One region of the Neopoerus faecalis genome, then DNA from elsewhere that is predicted to be linked to it. Evidence: a T-box and tRNA genes for the amino acid it is inferred to sense, from the RefSeq annotation. Region 1 holds a T-box; the other holds one or more tRNA genes.
The links. The T-box of region 1 lies ahead of tyrS (tyrosine--tRNA ligase). A T-box ahead of a tRNA ligase gene usually reads a tRNA of that ligase, here a tRNA-Tyr.
Positions count from the first base shown of each region.

Region 1 (3,397 bases):
GGTCAATATTCAGCCGGAGACCTATGCGGAGTTGGCGCAGCATCCTAATATTGCCGGTGCAAAAGAAGCCTCCGGCAGCCTCAGTCAACTGCAAAAGACCATGCGGCTCTGCCCGGAGGATTTTTCCATCTGGTCCGGCAACGATGATGAGACCGCCGCCATCTGTATGCTGGGCGGTGCCGGTGTTATCTCCGTGGCGTCCAATGTCCTCCCTGCCGAAATGTGCCGCCTGACAGCACTCTGCCTCGCTAACGACTTTGCCTCCGCCGGAAAGCTGCAACTAAAGCTGAAGCCCCTCTGCGACGCACTGTTCTGCGAGGTAAATCCCATTCCTGTCAAGACTGCGCTGAATCTCATGGGACTGGAGGCCGGAGAACTCCGCCTGCCGCTTTGTCCTCCCACGGCTGCCAGCACCGAAAAAATCAAGCTGGCACTTTCCGCATGGAATTTGCTGCCTGAAAGCAATTAGCCTTATTTTTTCCCAGGAAAACCGCCCTGCCCGATAACGGGCAGGGCGGTTTTTGCAACATTTTTCTGTTTTTTGTCAAATCAAGCGGTATAGGCCCGATGGAATACCTTTTTACCCTTTTTGATGACCACACCGTCACCGGCAAACTGCTCCTGGTCAAATGTCACATCAATGGAGGTCACCTTCTGATCGTTGACCGCTGCGCCGCCCTGCTGAATCAGACGCCGTGCCTCACCATTGGAGCTGCACAGCCCGCAGGCCACCAGCAAATCAATGGCGTTAATTTTTCCATTGGTAAACCGTGCCTCCGGCAACTGGGTCGCAGGCATATTCTCACTGCTGCCGCTGCCGCCGAACAGAGCACGGGCAGCCTCCTGTGCCTTGTCAGCCTCAGCCTCGCCGTGGACCAGCTTCGTCAGCTCATAGGCCAAAAGCTCCTTGGCCTGATTCAGTTGACTGCCCTCCCACTTGTCCATGGCGTCAATCTGCTCCAGAGGCAGGAACGTCAGCATCCGGATGCACTTGAGCACGTCGGCATCGCCCACATTCCGCCAATACTGGTAAAAATCAAAGGGCGTGGTCTTGTTGGGGTCCAGCCAAACGGCGCCGCTGGCGGTCTTGCCCATCTTCTTGCCCTCGCTGTTCAGCAGAAGCGTGATGGTCATGGCGTAGGCATCCTTGCCCAGCTTGCGGCGAATCAGCTCCGTGCCGCCCAGCATATTGCTCCACTGGTCATCACCGCCGAACTGCATATTGCAGCCAACCGTCTGGAACATATGATAAAAGTCATAGGACTGCATAATCATATAGTTGAACTCCAAAAAGCTGAGGCCCTTTTCCATCCGCTGCTCATAGCACTTGGCCCGGAGCATATTGTTCACAGAGAAGCAGGCGCCCACCTCCCGCAGCAGGTCGATATAGTTCAGCTTCAGCAGCCAGTCCGCATTATTGAGCATCATAGCCTTGCCGTCGCCAAACTCAATGAACCGTTCCATCTGCTTTTTGAAACAGTCACAGTTGTGCTGAATCGTCTCCGGGGTCATCATGGAACGCATATCCGTCCGGCCGGAGGGGTCGCCGATATAGCCGGTGCCGCCGCCAATCAATGCGATCGGGCGGTTGCCCGCCATCTGGAGCCGCTTCATCAGGCACAGCGCCATAAAGTGTCCCACATGGAGAGAATCGGCCGTGGGGTCAAAGCCAATGTAAAACACGGCTTTGCCGTTGTTCACCAGCTCCCGAATTTCCTCCTCATCCGTGACCTGAGCAATCAGCTTGCGGGCCTTCAGTTCCTCATAAATCTGCATTGTTTTTCTCCTTTTCCAATTTCATTTCGGACAGAGATAAAATAAAGCCCCCTGTCCCTTGGGACAGAGGGCGTAAATACGCGGTACCACCTCTGATTCGCCGTTTCCTCACGGAAACCGGCCTCACGCCGTGCCAACACACGGCAGCGCGGTAACGGGCGCACCCGGAGCACGCCTACTTGGCCATAGCCGTTCAGGTGCCAGCTCCACGGTGTATTTCAGCGGCCGCTCTCTCCCCTTTCCACCATCAACAGGGGCTCTCTTGGCAGAACGTATCCGCATACTTCTCCGTTTCATTGCTGTAATGTGCTCATTGTAGCGTATCGCTGCGGAAATGTCAACCCATTTTCCCCGCTTACGGCTTCCAGACGCCGTATATCTTCAAGAAGCGGATGTCCTTATATTCATAGGTGGATAGAGGCCGGTCATCCGCATCATAGCTGTGGGCCGCGATGAGGATATTCTCCGCCGATGCCGGACGCCCCACAGCCACAACCACCGGTGTATGGCGAAAGCTCTCCCCATCAAAGGAAAGCTGTATCACGTCGCCGGGACGCACATCTTCCATGTCACAGGGGCGGGCCACCGGTCCCGCAGAGCGCTCTCCGCGCGTAAGAAAATTATAGAGGTACGGCACGCCGGTCCATGCCGGCGCTTTTTGGCTCGAGTCAATGTAATACCACCCAAAGGTCGGCGTAAAGTTCATCACACCGCTGCCGGCATAAATGCACTGGGATGCAAAATTGGTACAGTCTCCCCCTAATCCCTCGTAGTCATAAAAGGCCGGATTTCTGCCATACGCCCAGCGGTGCGCGTACAATACGGCGGCCCGCCGGTCATAGAGCGCAAAGCGCAAGGCGGACGCCCCCTTTCCTTTCCAGCCTATGCGGCTCGGTAAAAAGCGTGCGCGGATAACCGCGCACGCTTTCGTTTATTCATTTGATGACTATCTCTGCGGTGCTGTCGGTGATCCGGGTCCAGCAGGGCTCCAGCCACACGCAGTCCGCCGCGCAGTCCTTCAGGCCAAAGGTCTCAAAGTACCGCCCCTCCTCTTTCGCGGCTTTTTCGGCGGCCTCGTAAGATTCCAGCTCCGCGCCGGAGATTTCGCCCAAGATCATGGGCGAGCTGGATACTCCCCGCTGATTGATGTCATGGGCCGTGCCGTCCTCGTCATAGAAGCAGCTTTTCCAGATCTGGTAATGCATCGTTTTCTCCCAGCGATACCCGGCGCTGAAAGACACCACCCAGCCGGCATTTCGCTTCTCCGCCCATTCCAGTCGGACGCCTTGGGGTGGGTTCTCGATCGTGCCCTTTGCCAGATCTACCTTCACCCGCTCCTGTCCCTTGTCGATCCAGGAAGCCCCGGTGACGTGGAGGGTCAGGTGTTCCCCTGTAGAGAAATAGGGGCTGTCCAGCCAGACGGAATCCGTGGAGGGATCGTCCGGGTTTCCGGTGGCGGAAATGCCGTTGACGATGCCGTTGAACCTCTCTCCCCGCTCGTTTTCCAGATAGAAATTCAGCTCCGTCAGCCATGCGGTGTTGGCGGGGTCATAGTCGAAGTTCAGCCGCAGGTGGGTGGGATAGATCTCCGCCTCCGTCAGCGTTACGGATTGGCCGTCCA
Region 1 is NZ_JARFXX010000003.1:10,754-14,150, reverse strand. It holds gene dapA (4-hydroxy-tetrahydrodipicolinate synthase) at 1-469, shown strand, start outside; gene tyrS (tyrosine--tRNA ligase) at 550-1,776, opposite strand; T-box leader at 1,840-2,082, opposite strand; gene PY311_RS04385 (amidase domain-containing protein) at 2,132-2,632, opposite strand; gene PY311_RS04380 (DUF4179 domain-containing protein) at 2,712-3,397, opposite strand, start outside.

Region 2 (3,397 bases), on a different contig from region 1:
CAGGTATATGCCGACGAGGATTATGGCGACCAGATCGACGACTTTTGTATCCATCCAGATGAGCTTGAAGAGAATGATGATATTAAGCACTGGGGCAAGGTCAATATCGACGGCAGCTACCGATACTATGTTGAGAATGGTGTCATCTCTCCAGAAAACAGCGATATTTAACCACAAGTTGAATGACAAACCGAAAGAGTTGTGGTATAGTACAGTCAGAAACCAAGAACAAATCTCTACAGAAAGGACGCAGAACTATGAAGACTATTTCTTCCGCTATCTTCTATATGAGCGAATGGCAGGCTATCTTCCAGTGCGAGGAATATAGCTTTTGCGAAGCACGCCCATATCAAGATAAGCAGAAGAATATGATCGGATTGAGTACCTGTTGACCTGAAAGAATCGGTCTATCAGGATCTCCTTCTCTGAATTATTGAAGCCGCTTGTCTTGAGTGCAGACAAGCGGCTTTTTCATGCCCATGAGGCCAAATAATTCAGATAGGAGGTGTATTTGAGAATGAACATTCCAACGATCAACCTTGCTCGCACAGGCACCAATATTGTGATGCTTCGCAAAGCAGCGGGGCTGACGGTGCATGACCTACAAATGGCATTCGGCTTCAATTCCCCGCAGGCCATTTACAAGTGGCAAAACGGCACTGCGCTGCCGACTGTAGATAATCTTATCGCCCTTGCTGCACTGCTGCATGTGCGTATTGATGATATCCTCATTACCGATCACTCGGTTGCTTAATATGCAGGGAGAACTTCTCCCTGCCATACGGTCCGCTCGTCTAAATGGTTAGGACACAGCCCTTTCACGGCTGCAATGACCGGTTCGAGTCCGGCGCGGATCTCCATAATACTGGGATATTGCTAAGCGGCTAAGGCACCGGCCTTTGATGCCGGCCACTGTTGGTTTGAATCCAACTATCCCAGCCATGATACGGTACTCAAGAGGTTGAAGAGGACAGCCTGCAAAGCTGTTAATCGTCGGTTCGAATCCGACCCGTATCTCCATCTGGTGCCTTCGTCTAATTGGTTAGGACGCAAGCCTCTCAAGCTTGTAATGCTGGGTTCAAATCCCGCAGGCATCACCATCATCATACAGGGGTATAGTTTAACCGGAAGAACAGCGGTCCCCAAAACCGCCCGTGGGTGTTCGAGTCGCCCTATCCCTGCCAATATACTGGGGTGTCGCCAAATGGTCAAGGCACCGGTCTCTGACACCGGCATTTGTTGGTTCAAGTCCAGCCACCCCAGCCATATTTGGAGAGTGAACCCGGAAGGCCCGGGGACCGCCCGCTAAGCGGATCGTATCAGAAGTGATATCAGATTCGAGTTCTGCGCTCTCCGCCATATGGGTCAGTGCGCGTAGTTGGCGATCGCAGCGGTCTGTAAAACCGTGACATCTGAAACATCGTTGGTTCAATTCCAACCTGACCCACCAAAATAGAGGGGTACCCGCTTCTGGGTGCCCCTCTTTCATAATGGTCACATCATTGGCCGGGTGGTCGTAAAACAGTAAAATGAAAAAATGGTGAAAACCTTGAGTTTTCAAAGGGTGCGGCGTGACTTCGGTCACGCCGTTTCCTCTTTCATCAGCTCATTCAGCGGGATGAAGCCCAGCCCATCGTACTGGATGTGAATGTGCTGCACACGCTTCCCGCTGGATTTGTCCGGTGCGTCCACATAGATGGCGGACACCAGTTCCCGCAGAGCGTAGCCGTCCAGCTTATCGATGCCCACATACTTGTGCGCCGTCTGAATGAACTTCTCAACGTTTTCGTTCTGTCGTTCCTGTACTTCAATTTCCTGTCGCAAAGTTACGCACTCGGTCTCCAACTGCTTCTGCTCCGTTTCATAGGTCAGGCTCAGCATATCGAAGCGCTCATCACTCAGCCGTCCGCAGGCGTTGTCCTCGTAAATCCGGATGAACAGCCGTTTCAGTTCAGCGATGCGGTTTTCGTTCCGTTCCAGCCGTTTCCTTCGGATGCGGATCTGCTCACTGCTTTCCAGCCGGAGTTGTTCCTCCATCACTGCACGGAAATGTGCCTCATGCCGCAGAATGTAGCCCGTCACAGCCTGAATGTGTTTCAGGACTATGTGGCTGAGTACGGTTTCCCGGATGTAATGAGTACCGCACTTGTCCTTGTGCTTCTAATGGAGAGAACAGTCAAAGAACGCGCCCTCCGGTCAGTAATTGTTCGTCGCCCCTTAATACAGCTTCTCACCGCAGTCGGCACAGTACACCAGCCCGGAAAAGATGCTGCTTCGGCCTGTACGGGTATTGCGATGCCGCTGCTGGCGCACCTGCTGTACCTTCTCAAACACGGCTTCCTCGATGATGACCTCATGTGTATTGGGGAAGATGGCTTGCTTCTCAAGGGGATTGTCCCGCTGCTTCTTGTCCCAGATGGAGTTGGTATAGGTCTTGAAGTTCACCGTACAGCCCGTGTACTCCCGCCGTTCCAGAATCGCCACAACGGTACTGCTGTGCCAGTCGCAGGGGTCCTCCGGTTTCTTGTTTGGGGTCTTGATGCCCTGCAAGGCCCTGTATGCGCTGGGCGTTAGCACCTTGTCCGCTTTCAGTTGGTTGGCGATCTGCATGGGACCACGGCCCTTCATACACAGGTCGAAGATGCGTTTCACCACATCAGCGGCTACCGGGTCAACCACCCAGCGGCGGGGGTTCTCCAGGTCTTTTACATAGCCATAGGGCACATTGGTGGTCAGGGGTACGCCTCGCTCACCCTTGGCTTTCTGGACGGCTCTGATCTTGCGGCTGGTGTCCCGGGCATAGAACTCGTTGAACCAGTTTTTGATGCCCGCAAAATCGTTGTCCACACGGTTAGGGTCAATGGTGTCGTAGTTGTCGTTGATGGCGATGAAACGAACACCGTTCTGCGGAAAGGTGAAGTTGGTGTAAAGCCCGGTCAGCGCGGAGTTGCGGCCCAGTCTGGAAAGGTCTTTGGCGATCGCCACGGCCACCCGTCCCGCCTCGATTTCGGCCAGCATGGCCTGAAAGCCGGGACGGTCATAGGTCACACCGCTTACACCGTCATCCACGAAAAAGGTTGGGTTGGGGAAGTGATGCTCCCTGGCATACTGCAAAAGCATGGCCTTCTGAGACGAGATTTGTCAAGGTTATTTTCTCCCGCTGAATACAAATGTCCAACTTTACTGTGAATAGCTCAGATATAATAAACACAGAGCCGCAGAATGGCCAGGGTTGCCATCACCGCCGCAATGATTAGGATGGTGTTTCGGTTTTCTCCGGCCACTCCGATGTCAATCATACTGGCCAGGGCAGTAGGCAGCAGCATGGCTGTCACAGCGGAGAGCAGCATCAGCGCCAAGAGGGCGGCCACATGCTTTCCGCTGAGTTTTACACGGG
Region 2 is NZ_JARFXX010000002.1:348,437-351,833, reverse strand. It holds gene PY311_RS04235 (hypothetical protein) at 1-171, shown strand, start outside; gene PY311_RS04230 (helix-turn-helix domain-containing protein) at 518-754, shown strand; tRNA gene PY311_RS04225 (tRNA-Glu) at 784-860, shown strand; tRNA gene PY311_RS04220 (tRNA-Gln) at 867-942, shown strand; tRNA gene PY311_RS04215 (tRNA-Cys) at 944-1,020, shown strand; tRNA gene PY311_RS04210 (tRNA-Glu) at 1,024-1,100, shown strand; tRNA gene PY311_RS04205 (tRNA-Trp) at 1,110-1,184, shown strand; tRNA gene PY311_RS04200 (tRNA-Gln) at 1,191-1,266, shown strand; tRNA gene PY311_RS04195 (tRNA-Tyr) at 1,363-1,450, shown strand; gene PY311_RS04190 (DUF4368 domain-containing protein) at 1,582-2,037, opposite strand; gene PY311_RS04185 (recombinase family protein) at 2,218-3,138, opposite strand; gene PY311_RS04180 (hypothetical protein) at 3,195-3,397, opposite strand, start outside.
Region 2: it encodes a tRNA-Tyr, which carries the amino acid that the T-box ahead of tyrS (tyrosine--tRNA ligase) is inferred to sense. The anticodon was not compared.